DNA from 2 places in the Kosakonia oryzendophytica genome. Region 1 is predicted to be linked to the other one. Evidence: predicted binding sites of a transcription regulator. Region 1 holds the regulator's gene; the other holds the start of a gene.
The links. Region 1 encodes sigma-54, which starts transcription at its own class of promoters, with help from an activator protein. Its sites were predicted from a motif close to GTTGGCACANNTTTCGCTNT; they were not measured.

Region 2: the regulator sigma-54 is predicted to act here: its motif matches at 4,668-4,687, upstream of O9K67_RS19900 (gamma-glutamyltransferase family protein).

What each region holds. Positions count from the first base shown of each region.
Region 1 covers NZ_CP115659.1:584,161-591,843, forward strand. Annotated here, with positions in the region: gene mtgA (monofunctional biosynthetic peptidoglycan transglycosylase) at 1-555, shown strand, start outside; gene npr (PTS phosphocarrier protein NPr) at 556-828, opposite strand; gene rapZ (RNase adapter RapZ) at 825-1,679, opposite strand; gene ptsN (PTS IIA-like nitrogen regulatory protein PtsN) at 1,725-2,216, opposite strand; gene hpf (ribosome hibernation promoting factor) at 2,297-2,584, opposite strand; gene rpoN (RNA polymerase factor sigma-54) at 2,608-4,041, opposite strand; gene lptB (LPS export ABC transporter ATP-binding protein) at 4,090-4,815, opposite strand; gene lptA (lipopolysaccharide ABC transporter substrate-binding protein LptA) at 4,822-5,382, opposite strand; gene lptC (LPS export ABC transporter periplasmic protein LptC) at 5,351-5,926, opposite strand; gene kdsC (3-deoxy-manno-octulosonate-8-phosphatase KdsC) at 5,923-6,489, opposite strand; gene kdsD (arabinose-5-phosphate isomerase KdsD) at 6,504-7,490, opposite strand; gene O9K67_RS02855 (calcium/sodium antiporter) at 7,504-7,683, opposite strand, start outside.
Region 2 covers NZ_CP115659.1:4,107,065-4,114,747, reverse strand. Annotated here, with positions in the region: gene cysI (assimilatory sulfite reductase (NADPH) hemoprotein subunit) at 1-266, shown strand, start outside; gene cysH (phosphoadenosine phosphosulfate reductase) at 326-1,060, shown strand; gene hpxZ (oxalurate catabolism protein HpxZ) at 1,095-1,478, opposite strand; gene O9K67_RS19910 (AtzE family amidohydrolase) at 1,475-2,851, opposite strand; gene hpxX (oxalurate catabolism protein HpxX) at 2,848-3,036, opposite strand; gene O9K67_RS19900 (gamma-glutamyltransferase family protein) at 3,046-4,629, opposite strand; gene O9K67_RS19895 (MurR/RpiR family transcriptional regulator) at 4,747-5,586, shown strand; gene O9K67_RS19890 (pyridoxal-phosphate-dependent aminotransferase family protein) at 5,791-7,032, shown strand; gene hpxK (allantoate amidohydrolase) at 7,029-7,683, shown strand, end outside.

The sequences.
Region 1 (7,683 bases):
GGTTACGTGGCGCATTCTGACTGGGTCAGTATGGATGACATTTCTCCGTCGATGGCGCTGGCGGTGATCGCGGCAGAAGATCAGCGTTTCCCCGAACACTGGGGGCTGGATCTTCCGGCGATCCAAAAAGCGCTTTCCCACAATGAGCGCCATGAAAATCGCATCCGCGGCGCATCGACGATTTCTCAGCAAACGGTAAAAAACCTACTGCTCTGGGATGGAAAGAGCTGGGTGCGTAAAGGACTGGAAGCGGGGCTGACGCTAGGCATGGAAACCGTCTGGAGCAAACGTCGGATCCTCACTGTTTATCTGAATATCGCCGAATTTGGCGAGGGAATTTTTGGCGTAGAAGAGGCGGCTCAGCGCTATTTCCATAAGCCCGCCAGTCGGTTGTCGATGTCTGAAGCGGCGCTGCTGGCCGCGGTGTTACCCAATCCCATTCGCTTTAATGCAGGCGCGCCGTCAGGTTATGTTCGTAGCCGACAGGCATGGATCATGCGTCAGATGCGCCAGTTAGGGGGCGAGGAATTCTTGCAGCGTAACAAGCTGTATTGACTAGTCTTCGTCAAAGCCCGCATTAAACAGGGCAATCACTGCCGCCAGGGCTTCAACTTCCTGGGGACCGTTTGCCACAATTTCTATCTGCCGCCCTTTCGCGGAGTCCAGCATCAGCAAGGCAATAACGCTGCTGGCTTCCGCCTCGGTGCCTTCATCATTTCGCAGCAGTACTTCTGCATCGAAGCCCTGCACCAGTTCAAACAGTTTCATCGCCGGGCGCGCGTGCATGCCCAGCTTATTGGTGATTTCAACAGTTTGTTTTACGGTCATGTTTTGCGTTTTTCCAGCGTACGGTGACGGGATTGAACGTTTTTACCGCGCGAACGGAAATAATCCGCGAGCTGTTCGGCGACATACACAGAGCGGTGTTTACCACCGGTACAACCGATAGCCACGGTCAGGTAGCTGCGGTTATTGGTTTCCAGCATCGGCAGCCACAACTCAAGGTAGCTGCGTGTCTGGTAGATAAAGTTGTGGACTTCGGTATGACGATCAAGAAACGCGGCGACAGGTTTGTCGAGACCGGTCATCGGGCGCAGTTTGGGATCCCAATGTGGGTTAGGCAGAAAACGCACGTCAAACACATAGTCTGCATCAATAGGGATGCCATGTTTAAAGCCGAACGATTCAAACACCATCGTCAGTTCACGCTCACGTTTACCCAACAGGCGCGTGCGTAGCATTTCTGCCAGCTCATGCACCGACATCTCAGAGGTATCGACGATCAGATCCGCGCGGGAACGCAGCGGCTCCAACAGGTTACTTTCTTCGTCGATGGCGCTTTCCAACGACAGATTTTTACTGGAAAGCGGGTGCAGACGACGGGTGTCGCTGTAACGACGGATCAGGGTGTTGCGATCGGCATCCAGAAACAGTAATTGAGGAGAGAAGGCGTCCGGCAGGCTGCTCATCGCCTGCTCAAAGATTTCCGGGGATTCCGGCATATTGCGCACATCAATACTGACGGCTGCGGAAGTCTGACGGTCGGCAAGCGTGCGCGCCAAATCCGGCAATAACACGACCGGCAGGTTATCGACACAATAAAAACCCATGTCTTCCAGGGCGCGTAGCGCCACTGATTTGCCTGAACCCGAACGACCACTGACGATCATCAGGACCATGAACCATTTCTCCTCAGGACGACTGATAAAAAAGCGGCCTTTCCGTTACGCATCATCACCTTCGCCTTCTGTCTGCGTGATGATCTGATACAGATCTTCATCACTTTGCGCGCTGCGCAGGCGCCGACAAATTGTTTTATCCGCCAGGCGCTTAGCGACCAGCGAGAGCGTATGCAAGTGCGTTTTGGTTTGATCTGCCGGCACCAATAATGCAAACAGTAGATCGACGGGCTGATTATCGATAGCGTCGAAAGCAATGGGCGTTTCGAGTTGGACAAAAACGCCGACGGCGCGAAGCGTGTCTTCTTCGAGCTTACCGTGTGGAATAGCGATACCGTTACCAATACCGGTACTGCCCATTTTTTCACGGGTAAGGATGGCCTCGAAGACGACCTGCGGCGGTAGGCCTAACTGTTTTGCCGCCAGTTCACTGATGATTTCCAGAGCACGTTTTTTACTCTGACAGTGAACGCCGCTACGGGTGCATTCCTGGTTAAGGACATTGCTCAGTTGAAGAGCGGAATCGTTATTCATCATAATTTCACCTAAGCGACGCCAGTGCAGACACCCTACCGGATTGCGGTAGGGTGCGACGCACCAGGCTGACGCCCGGACAATTAGTGTTGTTTCAGTTTATCTTTATGTTTCGTTAGTTGCCGCGCCAGTTTATCAATTAAACCGTCGATTGCAGCATACATATCCTGCCCTTCCGCACTGGCATGAAGCTCCCCTCCATTAACATGGAGCGTTGCATCCGAAGTGTGAGTCACTTTCTCCACTTTCAACACAATATAGACCTGATTAATCCTGTCGAAATACTGTTCAAGCTTGGCGAATTTGCTATTTACAAAGTCGCGGAGAGCATCAGTGATCTCGACGTTCTGTCCTGTGATGTTAAGCTGCATAGTGTCTTCCTTATCGGTTTTGGTCAAACCAGTTGTTTGCGCTGGTTTGACGGCGGAATGGATAAAGATTCTCGATACTTCGCAACGGTTCGCCGCGCCACCATAATTCCTTGATCGGAAAGCAGTGTCGTCAGCTTACTATCGCTCAGTGGTTTCGCAGGGTTTTCTGCGGCGATTAACTTCTTCACCAGCGCGCGAATAGCCGTAGACGAGGCTTCGCCGCCGCCTTCGGTGCTTACATGGCTGGAGAAGAAATATTTAAGTTCAAAAATGCCGCGCGGACTGTGCAGGTACTTCTGGGTCGTCACACGTGAAATGGTGGACTCGTGCATTTCGACGGCCTGCGCGATATCCGCCAGAACCATCGGTTTCATAAACTCTTCACCCTGCTCAAAGAAGGCTTGCTGCTGCTCAACAATGCAGCGGCTAACCCGGAGCAGGGTATCATTACGGCTTTCCAGACTTTTGATCAGCCATTTCGCATCCTGCAAATTGCTGCGGATAAACTGGCTGTCGGCATCGTTACGTGCTCCGGCGCACATGGAAGCGTAGTGCTGGTTGATTTGTAAGCGCGGAATACTGTCGGAGTTCAGCTCCACAGTCCAACGTCCGTTGTGCTTACGCACGAGCACGTCCGGGATCACGTATTCCGGTTCACCGGTCTGGATAGACTGGCCAGGGCGCGGATCCAGCGATTGAATCAGGTTAACCGCTTCTTTCAGCACGTCCTCTTTCAGACGCGTCATACGCATTAGCGTACGGAAGTCATGGTTAGCCAGCAGATCAAGGTGATCGCTAATGATCAATCGTGCTTCTTCACACCACGGTGTCTCTTTCGAAAACTGCGAAAGCTGGATCAGCAAGCAGTCGCGCAGATCCCGCGCAGCTACGCCAACCGGATCGAAACGCTGTATGCGTTTAAGTACGGCTTCGACTTCGTCAAGACCCACCTCTTCATTGCCCATGCTTTCGAGGATATCTTCGAGCGATACGGTCAGATAGCCCGTATCGTCAACAGCATCCACAATGGATGTTGCAATTGCGCGATCGGTGTCGGAGAACGGCGTCAGTTCTACCTGCCACATCAGGTAGTCCTGCAGCGACTGGGTGGTTTCACCTTGATAAATGGGCAGTTCGTCATCAAGGTAATCATTGCTGCTGCCGGAGGGGGTTCCTGCGGTGTAGATCTCGTCCCAGCTTGCATCCAGCGGCAGCTCGTCGGGCATCTCTTTTTGTTCAAGCGCGTCGACGGTATCCAGGCCTTCATTATCCTGGTTTTGTTGGGCATCCACTTCTTCGTGAAGATCGGTTTGCTCCAGCAATGGATTACTCTCCAGCGCCTGCTGAAGTTCCTGCTGAAGTTCCAACGTGGACAACTGCAACAAACGAATTGCCTGCTGCAGTTGTGGCGTCATGGCTAGCTGTTGGCTAAGCCTTAGTTGCAAACCTTGCTTCATATTCAGAGCAGCACTCTCCGACAAAAAACGTCAATAATCTCTACCCTATCAGAGTCTGAAGTCTTCCCCAAGATATACGCGCTTAACGTGTTCGTCTTCAAGGATTTGCTGCGGTGTCCCGTGAGCAATTAAATGCCCCTGGCTGACGATGTAAGCGCGTTCGCACACTGCCAATGTTTCGCGGACATTATGGTCGGTAATCAGCACGCCCAGGCCGCTGTCGCGCAGGTGTTCGATGATACGTTTAATATCAATGACCGAAATGGGGTCAACGCCCGCAAACGGTTCATCCAGCAGAATAAATTTCGGGTTAGCCGCCAGCGCGCGGGCAATTTCCACACGACGACGTTCACCACCGGACAACGCCTGCCCCATGCTGTCTCGCAGATGCTCAATATGGAACTCTTCCATCAACTCTTTGGCACGATCATCACGCTGTTCAGCCGTCAGGTCATCACGAATTTGCAATACTGCCATCAGGTTGTCGTACACGCTCAGGCGGCGAAAAATAGAGGCTTCCTGCGGTAAATAGCCAATGCCACGACGCGCGCGCGCATGCAGCGGCAGCAGACTGATATCTTCCTCATCAATAATGATGTTGCCTGCATCGCGCGGCACAATGCCTACCACCATGTAGAATGTGGTGGTTTTCCCTGCACCGTTAGGACCGAGAAGGCCGACGATTTCGCCAGAGTTTACCGTCAGACTGACGTCTTCAACAACGCGGCGGCCTTTATAGGCTTTGGCGAGATTCTTTGCAGTTAATGTTGCCATAACGAATTAGTTACTCTTTTTTTGCGCCGGAGCCGGGGTTTTGCTGTTGCTCTTATCCTGCAACTGCGATGGCACCAGCACGGTGGTCACGCGTTTACCTTTGTCGCTGAATGCCTGCATTTTCTGCTCTTTCACCAGGTAGGTGATTTTGTCGCCCTTGATATTGCTATCCAACTGTTCAAGGTAGGCGTTGCCGGTCAGCACAACGAAATCGTTCGCCAGTTCGTAATGCATCTGCGATGCGTGGCCTTTCACCGGTTTGCCGTTGTCCTGCATTTGATAGAAGGTGGCCGGATTACCGTAACCGTCGATGATCTCTTTTCCTTGCTCACCGCCAGGACGTGTAACGACGACTTTGTCGGCATTAATTTTGATAGTGCCTTGCGTAACCACCACGTTGCCTGTGAAGGTCACAATATTGCCCTGCATATCTAACGATTGCTGGTCTGAATCGATGTGAATGGGCTGTTCAGTATCACCGGTTACGGCAAGCGCCGGAAGCGCAGCGGCTAAAAGTGTACTGGCCAGGATAAGATTAAGGCTGAGTTTGTTTGTTTTGGATTTCATAGAAGCTTCTAACCTTTTCAATCAGCTCGGCGTTTTTGCTGCGTAAATTGCCGCGCATTTTCAGGCCGGTGGAATTAAATGTTGTACCGTACAACGTGACCTGATCATCGGAGGTAACATCCTGCGTTACCAGATTGATCTGGGCGTTATCCGTGGTGATTTTTCGTAATTGGGCATCCGCTGTCAGGGCATTAACCTCAACATGTCCATAAAGATAAAGCATTCTGTCATCGGTCAGCTTCGCTTTATCCGCCTTAATTGACCAGGTCGGAATTTTGTCTTTATCAAAGGTCGTCAGCAGCGGTTGGGCGAACCAGCTCACGCCGTCGGCGGAAAAATATTCAACATTTTGCGCCACCAGGCGATAGTTCAGCGCTCCTTCCGGGCTGTAAACCAGGGAGTCCGTATGCTGGCTCTTATAAGTTGGATCCGTGCTGCTGGTCGTCACCTGTTCCGGTGCATCCTGAGTGGTCAGGTTGATGCCAATCAGCACCAGGGCGGCCAGCGACAGCAGAATGATCACCCAACGTCTGGTTTTACTCATATTGATTGCCCTTTGGCCTCGTCCAGCTTGCCCTGAGCCAGCAACAATAAATCGCAGACTTCACGAACCGCGCCGCGTCCTCCGTTGATACGGGTGACATAATCTGCACGCGGAATCAGTAACGGGTGTGCATCCGCGACGGCAACGCTTAAACCAATTTCCGCCATCACGGGCCAGTCGATCAAATCATCGCCGACATAAGCAACCTGATCCGCAGCCAGATCCAGTTTCGCCAGTAATTCTCTGTAAGCCAAAAGTTTATCAGACTGTCCCTGATACAGATGCGTGATACCCAGTGTTTCACAACGATCTTCCACCAGTTTAGCTTTTCGCCCGGTAATGATAGCAATCTCAATGCCAGACGTGAGCGCGCTGCGGATCCCATACCCATCACGAACGTTGAACGCTTTTAACTCTTCTCCGTTGTTGCCCATATAAATGAGCCCATCGGATAACACACCATCGACATCCAGGATTAACAGACGGATCTTCCCGGCTTTTGCCATGACTTGCGCGCTTACCGGCCCATAGCAGGTGGCAAGCGATGCGCCAGCATTACTCATTCTTCTGTCCTTCTTTACACTACGCCTGCGCGCAGCAGATCATGCATATGTAACACACCCAGCAACTGGTCGCCATCGGCAACCATGACGGAAGTGATATGCCGGGATTGCATCAGGTTAAGCGCGTCGACGGCCAGCGTATTCGGACGCACGCGAATGCCGCCAGGCGTCATGACTTCCGCGATGCCCATATTGCGGACATCGCTACCCATATCGAACACGCGACGCAAGTCGCCATCGGTGAAGATCCCTTCGATCTTCATCAGGTCATCGCAGATAACCGTCATGCCTAAATTTTTGCGCGTAATCTCCAACAGGGCATCGCGCAGACTGGCCTTTTTGCTGACGTGTGGGATCTCATCACCCGTGTGCATAATATCGTTAACCCGCAGCAGCAGTTTACGGCCCAGTGCGCCACCTGGGTGCGACAGGGCGAAATCTTCTGCGGTGAAACCACGGGCTTTCAGTAGCGCCACGGCTAATGCGTCGCCCATGACCAGCGCCGCTGTGGTACTGGAGGTGGGGGCCAGGCCGAGCGGGCAGGCCTCTTTCGGCACTTTCACGCAGAGATGAATATCTGCCGCGCGCGCCATACTGCTTTCTGGTCGGCTGGTCATGCAGATCAACGACACTTTTAACCGTTTCAACACCGGGATCAGGGCGAGGATCTCATTGGATTCGCCGGAATTAGACAGCGCTATTACGATATCTTGCGGGCTAACCATCCCCAAATCGCCGTGGGCGGCTTCGCCGGGGTGCACAAAGAATGAAGAGGTGCCGGTACTGGCAAACGTGGCGGCCATTTTCCGGCCAATATGCCCGGATTTGCCCATGCCCATAACCACCACTTTGCCCGCGCAATAGAACATCTTTTCGCACGCTTGTGCAAAGTCCTCATTGATGTACTGATCCAGTTCAGCGAGGCCTTCACGTTCAATCTCCAGGACCTCTTTTCCTGCCTGTTGAAAGTCAAAACCCGGCTGCAAATCTATCTGCGACATAATGCGTATCCGATTATCCTGTTAAAAGCGGCGACAGCCAGTAAAGCAGCGCCAGCCATACGATAAACCCGCTCAGCAATAGCGCGCCAATGCCCCGGGTGATTTGCTTATGCTTCCAGCAAATGAGAGCAAAAATGGCGCTGACCAGCAACATCACACCGTAATCACGTGTAAAAGCCATCGGGTTAAAGGC
Region 2 (7,683 bases), 1.6 Mb from region 1:
GTGGTCGCGCGATGCTGGCGGAAATCGGCCTGGTCGGCAAAGCGCCGGGGCGCTATAACCTGCATATTGGCGGTAACCGTATTGGTACGCGGATCCCGCGGATGTACCGTGAAAACATTACGGAAACGGAAATTCTCAACGCGATTGATGAGCTGGTCGCACGTTGGGCGAGTGAACGCAAAGAGGGTGAAGGCTTCGGCGATTTCACCATCCGCGCTGGCATCATTCGCCCGGTGCTCGATCCCGCGCGGGATTTCTGGGAATAACGCAGCCTGTAAGCCTGATAAGCGTCGCGCTATCAGACAACGAACACAGTGAGGAACGTATGTCCAAACTCGATCTTAATGCGCTGAACGCGCTGCCAAAAGTTGAGCGAGTACTCCAGCTTGCCGAAACGAATGCGCAGCTCGAAACGCTGAGCGCTGAAGCGCGTGTAGCCTGGGCACTGGAAAACCTGCCGGGCGAGTATGTGCTCTCATCAAGCTTCGGTATTCAGGCGGCGGTAAGCCTGCATCTGGTCAATGAGGTCTGTCCAGGCATTCCGGTGATCCTCACCGATACCGGCTATCTGTTCCCGGAAACGTACCAGTTTATCGACGAGCTGACGGACAAGCTCAAGCTTAACCTGAAAGTCTACCGTGCTGAGCACAGTCCGGCCTGGCAGGAAGCGCGCTACGGTAAACTGTGGGAGCAGGGCGTTGAAGGCATTGAAAAGTACAATGACATCAACAAAGTTGAGCCGATGAACCGTGCGCTTGCAGAATTAAATGCGCAAACCTGGTTTGCCGGGCTGCGCCGCGAGCAATCCGGCAGTCGCGCCAATCTGCCGGTATTAGGCATCCAGCGCGGCGTGTTTAAAGTGCTGCCGATTATCGACTGGGATAACCGCACGGTATACCAGTACCTGCAAAAACACGGTCTGGGCTACCATCCTCTGTGGGATCAGGGTTATCTCTCGGTGGGCGATACCCATACCACCCGTAAATGGGAGCCGGGTATGGCGGAGGAAGAGACCCGCTTCTTCGGCCTGAAACGCGAATGCGGGCTGCACGAAGGTTAATACATCTCCCCCTCCTGCGTAGGAGGGGGCTTTCTCACCCCATCAAACTCACATGCGCTGCGACAATGCGCCACCCCCATGGGAATTTCACCCACGTCTGCATCTGCCTGCCCACGCGTTCGCTGTTCTCACGGGTAAATTCCGTACTGGCCACCGCCATGTCCTCGCCAAAAGTGGTGATGGTGGTATTGCGTAACAATCTGTCCAGCCCGGCGGAAGGGCGTGAATGTCGAAAGTCACGAATGGCGGCAATGCCATAGAGATTCTCTGTCGCACCATAACGCACGGTGCGCTCATCGTCCCAGAACAACTCATCCAGTACGTCTATATCATTGCTTATCAGTGCCTGCTCATAGCGGTAAAAGGCCGCGGTCACTTCGTTGAGGATCGCCGGGCGATCGATATTGTCTCGGTTCATGTTGCGTCCTGTGGATAAAGTATTCCGGCTTGTTCGAGCCGCCATGCTGCCTGTAAACAGCGGGTTTCTTGCCAGGGCGCACCAATAATCTGTACACCAATCGGCAAACCGCTACGGGTTTTTACCGGTACGGTGACCACCGGCAGACCAAGGAAAGAGATCGGTTGTGTCAACATACCCATACTCGCTTTCACCGGCAGATCCGCCCCGTTAATACGCATGGTCGGCGTACCAATCGGTGTTGCGCTACAGGGCGTTGCCGGCGCGAGCAGCAGGTCAAGCTGTTGAAACAGCGGCAAGGTTTTATCGCGAAACCAGGCGCGGAAACGCTGTGCCTGGGTGTACCAGGCTGACGGCGTCATGGCCCCGGCCAGCAGACGTTCGCGGGAGTTCGGTTCAAAGCGCGACGCTTCAGTGCGCAGTGCGGGAAGATAGTGATTTCCCCCTTCCGCCGCTGACAACAAAAACGCCGCTGAACGCGCCAGTTCGGCTTCCGGTAGCGTCACGGTGCGATCTGCGCCCAGCGCCTGGGCTACGGTGTTTACGGCCTGCCGCGCATCGTCATCGCACCAGGTTGAGAAGTAGCCATCCAGCACCGCACAGCGTAGCGCGTTGCCTGCGACAAGACCTGGCAGAGCAATATCGGCGGTGCGTGTGGACTGCCAGCGATCATCGTTATCACGCCCTTGCAACGCATCATACACACGCGTCAGATCCTCCGCGTTGCGTGCCAGTGGGCCAATATGATCGAGGCTGGCGACAAACGGGTGGCTACCGGTGCGGGAGAGACGACCAAACGTGGGTTTCAGGCCATAAATACCGCACAGCGACGCTGGTACGCGAATCGATCCGTTGGTATCGGTACCGAGGGCAAAATTGACCATACCCGCTGCCACAGCCGCAGCGGAGCCACCGGACGATCCACCTGCCACACGTTGCGGATCGCGCGGGTTGCGGGTTGCGCCATAGTGACTGTTTTCCGTGGTGAAACCGTAAGCATAGGCGTCCATATTCAGCGCTCCGGCAAGCGTCGCCCCGGCGCGGGTGAGCTGGCGTATGGCAAAGGCATCCTGGGTGGCCGCCGGTTGGGTACTGAACAGTTCGGCTCCGGCAAGGGTAGTGATCCCGGCGATATCAAACAGGTTTTTTACCGCATAAGGCACGCCTGCCAGCGCAGGCAGTGGTTCACCCTGGGCGATGCGCACATCAATACGCGCCGCTTCCACCCGTAAGCGCGACGCGGTGATATCGGTAAACGCATTAAGTTGCGGGTTGTGCTGCTCAATGTGCGCCAGGGTGCGCTGCGCCAGTTCGCTGGCGCTAAAGGTTTTCTCTCGCAGCCCGCGTTGAATATCACCAATCGATAAGTTCATAGGCGGTACTCCCCGGCGCCTTCCTGGCGGTGTGGTAAGGGGAAGGCCATTAACGGTTGCGCCATGGCGGCGATACGGGTGAGCTGTACTTCCAGTTCCGCGCGACGGGCATCGTCCAGCGGCACTGCCAGCAGTTGCTCCATCAGCCGGATGTAGGTGGGCCAGTCAAAATCAGTGGTGTTCATCTTTGCTCCTTAAAAACCGGCTGCGCTGCCATTGCTGCGCGGATCGAAAGCCCCTTCCAGCATGCCATTGGCATGGCGAAGGATAGCGCCAGCATGCCCGGTGGCTTCGCTTAAGCCGGGCAGCCACTCCACCTCATGCCCCATCTTGCGTAGTGCGAGAAATGTCTCTTCGCTAAAACCGCTTTCCAGTTTCAGGCTTTCCGACGCCTGTCCCCAGGTGCGCCCCAGCAGCCAGCGCGGTGCGCAGACCGCCGCCTGTAAAGGCATTCCCTGCATCACATGGCGGGTAAAAATGGCGGCCTGGGTTTGCGGCTGACCGTCGCCGCCCATCGTGCCGTACACCATGGTGCGCCCGTCGTTGAGCCGCGCTGCTGCGGGATTTAAGGTATGGAAGGGTTGCTTGCCCGGCATTAACGCCAGCAAATGCGACGGATCGAGGCTAAAGGCCGCGCCGCGGTTTTGCAGCAGAACGCCGCTCTCCGGTAGCACCACGCCGCTGCCAAATTCATGGTAAATGCTCTGGATAAACGAGACCGCCAGACCGTTTTTGTCGATCACGCCCATCCACACCGTATCCCCCGGCCCTTTGCCTTGGCCCCAGGGCGCTGCGCGCTGTTCGTCAATGCTGTCAGCCAGCAGCGCCAGCGGTGCTTGCTCGAGCAGGCTTTGTACCGGCAGCGTGACGTGGCGCGGGTCGGTAATGTAGCGGTCACGCAGGCCGAAGGCTTTTTTGGTCGCTTCCACAATACGGTGGATGGTTTGCACGTCGTTCGCCTGGGCCATGTCCAGATGATCGGTGATGCCGAGGATGGCCAGTGACACCAGCCCTTGCGTGGGCGGCGTCATATTAAATACCTCCCCCTGGCTGTGCCGGAGTTTTAGCGGTACGCGGCGCTGAGCACGGTGATGTGCCAGATCCTGGGCGGTAATAGGGATGCCCAGTGCTTGCATCTCATCGGCCATCAGTTGCGCGAGCCCCCCGCGATAAAAGCTGTCCAGCCCCTCGGTGGCGAGTCGGGTCAGGGTGCGGGCCAGCGTTGGCTGGCAAAAACGGCTGCCTGCCTGCGGCGCGGTGCCTTGTGGCAAAAAGGTACTGGCGAAACCGGGCACGTCCATCAGTTCCTGAAATTTATTTTGGCTGGCGCTGGCCTGGGACTGTGTGACCGGAATACCGTCCGCCGCGTAGCGAATGGCATCGGCCAGCAGGCGCGACAGGGGTAACGGCGCTGCGCCCAGCGAGGCGGAAACCGCTAATGCCTCATCCCAGCCGCTGAGCGTGCCGGGTACGGTAAGGGCGGCAAGCGGGCCACGATGAGGAATATGGGAATGTCCGGCATAAAACGCCTGAGTTGCCCGCTGCCCGGCTGCGCCGCTGGCGTCAATGGCTAACGGTTCGCCTTCCGGCGGCACAATCAGCCAGAAGCCGTCGCCGCCAATGCCGTTCATATGCGGGTAGGTCACCGCGATGGTCGCGGCAGCGGCAACCATCGCCTGAATGGCATCACCGCCGTGGCGTAAAACCGACAGCGCCGACTCGCTGGCAAGATGGTGCGGAGTCACCGCCATGCCAGAGGGGGCCATATTACTTTGCATCGTCACGCTTCCTGTAGTCTTGGGTAAGTGGAGATGACTAAGCAAGAGCTGTTCCAGATTGACGACAAGCGTTTCACTGTGTCAGCTTATCGTGAAACAAAAGTTGCAGGAGAGGCTATGCAGCAGCTGGATGAACGTCTGCGGGAGTGTTATGACCAGCTTTCCCCGCAGGAACAACGTGTTGCGTCATTTGTCATTGATCACTTTGACGATCTGGTGAGCTATAACAGCGCTGAACTGGCGCGGCTCAGCGGGGTGTCGAAAGCCACCGTCAGTCGTCTGTTTAAACGGTTAGGCTACGATCGTTTTAAAGAGATGCGTGATGAGTTACGCAGCCTGCGCCAGAGCGGAATGCCGCTGACGGAGAACCGCGACGCCGTACAGGGTAATACGTTGCTGGCGCGTCATTACAAGCAGGAGATGGCAAACCTGACCCAATGGGTCAATGCGCTCGATGCCGGGCACTTTGCCGAAGTGATTAGCGCACTTGGCGAGGCCCGTCGGATCGTGATCATTGGCCTGCGCAACAGTGCGCCGGTCGCGCTGCATTTGCGTCAGCAACTGCTGCAAAGCCGGGGCCAGGTGATGGTGCTGCCGCAGCCGGGGCAGACGCTGGCGGAAGAGTTAGTGGATATCACGCCTGCTGATATGGTGGTGATGGTCGCGTTTCGCCGCCGTCCACGCGTGGTGCGGCCGGTACTGGAGGCGCTCTATCAGCAGGGCGTACCGGTGCTGGCGATCAGTGAGCCGCAGGCGACCCGTATCAAAGCGCTGTGCCGCTGGCATATTGGCTTGCCGCTGGACAGCGTCTCGGCATTTGATAGCTACAGCTGTGCCATGAGCCTGGTGAATTTACTGGCGAACGCCTTGCTGCATACCACTCTCACCGCAGGGCGGCAGCGCATTCATCAGATCGCATCGTTGTACACCGACCTGGATGAACTGGAACAACGGTAATGCACTTTAATGGTGCTTTTGCACCACAATGATGATGCATGGCGGGGCATTTAGCGTCCCGTTTTTTTTGACTAAATGGTCGTAGATTCCAAGTTATTCCTATGCTGGCTTCATCTTTTTGTCTGTGGCACATTAGTTGCAAAAATAACATTAAAGAACCTTTTGTTTCATCATCTGTGCTGTCGCACATCAAAGGATGCGCCCATGTTCGATTTTCAGCAGTTCCCGCAAATAAACCCGCCTCAACGCTTGTTAATGGGGCCGGGGCCGATCAATGCCGATCCGCGTGTGCTGCGCGCCATGGCAAGTCAGTTAGTGGGGCAATACGATCCGGTAATGACCGGCTATATGAACGAGGTGATGGCACTCTACCGCCAGGTGTTCCGCACGCAAAACCGCTGGACGATGCTGGTGGATGGCACTTCCCGCGCGGGCATTGAGGCAATCCTCGTGTCGGCCATTCGCCCGGGAGATAAAGTGCTGGTGCCGGTGTTTGGTCGATTTGGTCATTTGCTGTGTGAAATTGCCCGTCGCTGCCGTGCGGAAGTACACACGATTGAGGTTCCCTGGGGTGAGGTCTTTACGCCAGACCAGATCGAAGATGCGATCGTTCGGGTTAAACCGCGCCTGTTGCTGACGGTGCATGGCGACACTTCCACCACCATGCTACAACCGCTGGAGCACCTCGGTGAGATCTGCCGCCGTCACGGTGTACTGTTTTATACCGACGCAACCGCCTCGCTGGGCGGTAACGTGCTGGAGAGCGATGCCTGGGGGCTGGATGCGGTCTCCGCCGGTTTGCAAAAATGCCTGGGCGGCCCGTCCGGTAGCTCGCCGGTGACGCTAAGCCCGGCGATGGAAGCCGCGATCCGCGCGCGTAAATGCGTGGAGCAGGGGATCCGTACCGAGGCACATCAGGACGGCGCAGATGAGATGATCTACTCCAATTATTTCGATCTTGGCATGGTAATGGATTACTGGGGGCCGGAACGCCTGAACCATCATACCGAAGCAACGAGCATGTTATTTGCCGCCCGCGAATGCGCCCGCATTATGCTGGAGGAGGGCATGGACGCACTCATCGCCCGCCATGAACTGCATGGACGTGCGCTGCTGGCGGGCATCCAGGGCATGGGGCTGACGGTATTCGGCGATATCAGCCACAAGATGAATAACGTGCTGGGGGTGATGATTCCGCAGGAAGTGCAGGGCGAAGAGGTGCGTAAACGGCTGCTGGAAGATTTCCATATTGAGATCGGGACGTCGTTTGGTCCGCTACAGGGCAAGATCTGGCGTATTGGCACCATGGGGTATAACGCGCGGAAAGATTGCGTTCTGCAAACCCTGACGGCGCTGGAAGCCGTGCTTAACCGCCTGGGGTTGCGCACTGTTCAGGGGGCTGGCATGCAGGCCGCGTGGGATATCTACGACGGAGCGAACGGATGATGACCGCCGAGGAGGCCGCCCGCGCCGCAGAGCGGGTGATGGCGCGCTGCGACGAACTCGCGCGTATCAGTGAAACGCCGGGGCAGCTCACCCGGGTCTATCTGTCGCCCGAGCACCTGCGAGCTAACGCATTGGTCGCCTCGTGGATGCAACAGGCGGGTATGCGCACCTGGCAGGATGCGGTGGGCAATATTTGTGGGCGCTACGAAGCGGCATCGGAAGGTGCTCCGGCGGTGCTGCTGGGGTCGCATCTTGATACCGTGCGCGATGCCGGGCGTTACGACGGCATGCTGGGTGTGTTGACCGCCATTGAAATTGTCGACGGGCTGCACCGGGCAAACGTGCGTGGAACCCAGGCGATTGAGATTGTGGGCTTTGCCGATGAAGAAGGCACCCGTTTTAATATCACGCTTCTTGGCAGTCGCGGTCTTACCGGAAGCTGGCCTGCTGAATGGCTGGCCTGTGAGGACGCACAGGGGATAAGCGTGGCACAGGCGCTGGCACACGCCGGTCTTGATGCGACGCGTATTGGCGATGCGCAACGCCCGGCGGCGGATTTCTCGGCTTATCTGGAGTTGCATATCGAGCAGGGGCCGGTGCTTGAGCAGGAAGATCTGGCGATCGGCGTCGTTACGGCCATTAACGGTGCCC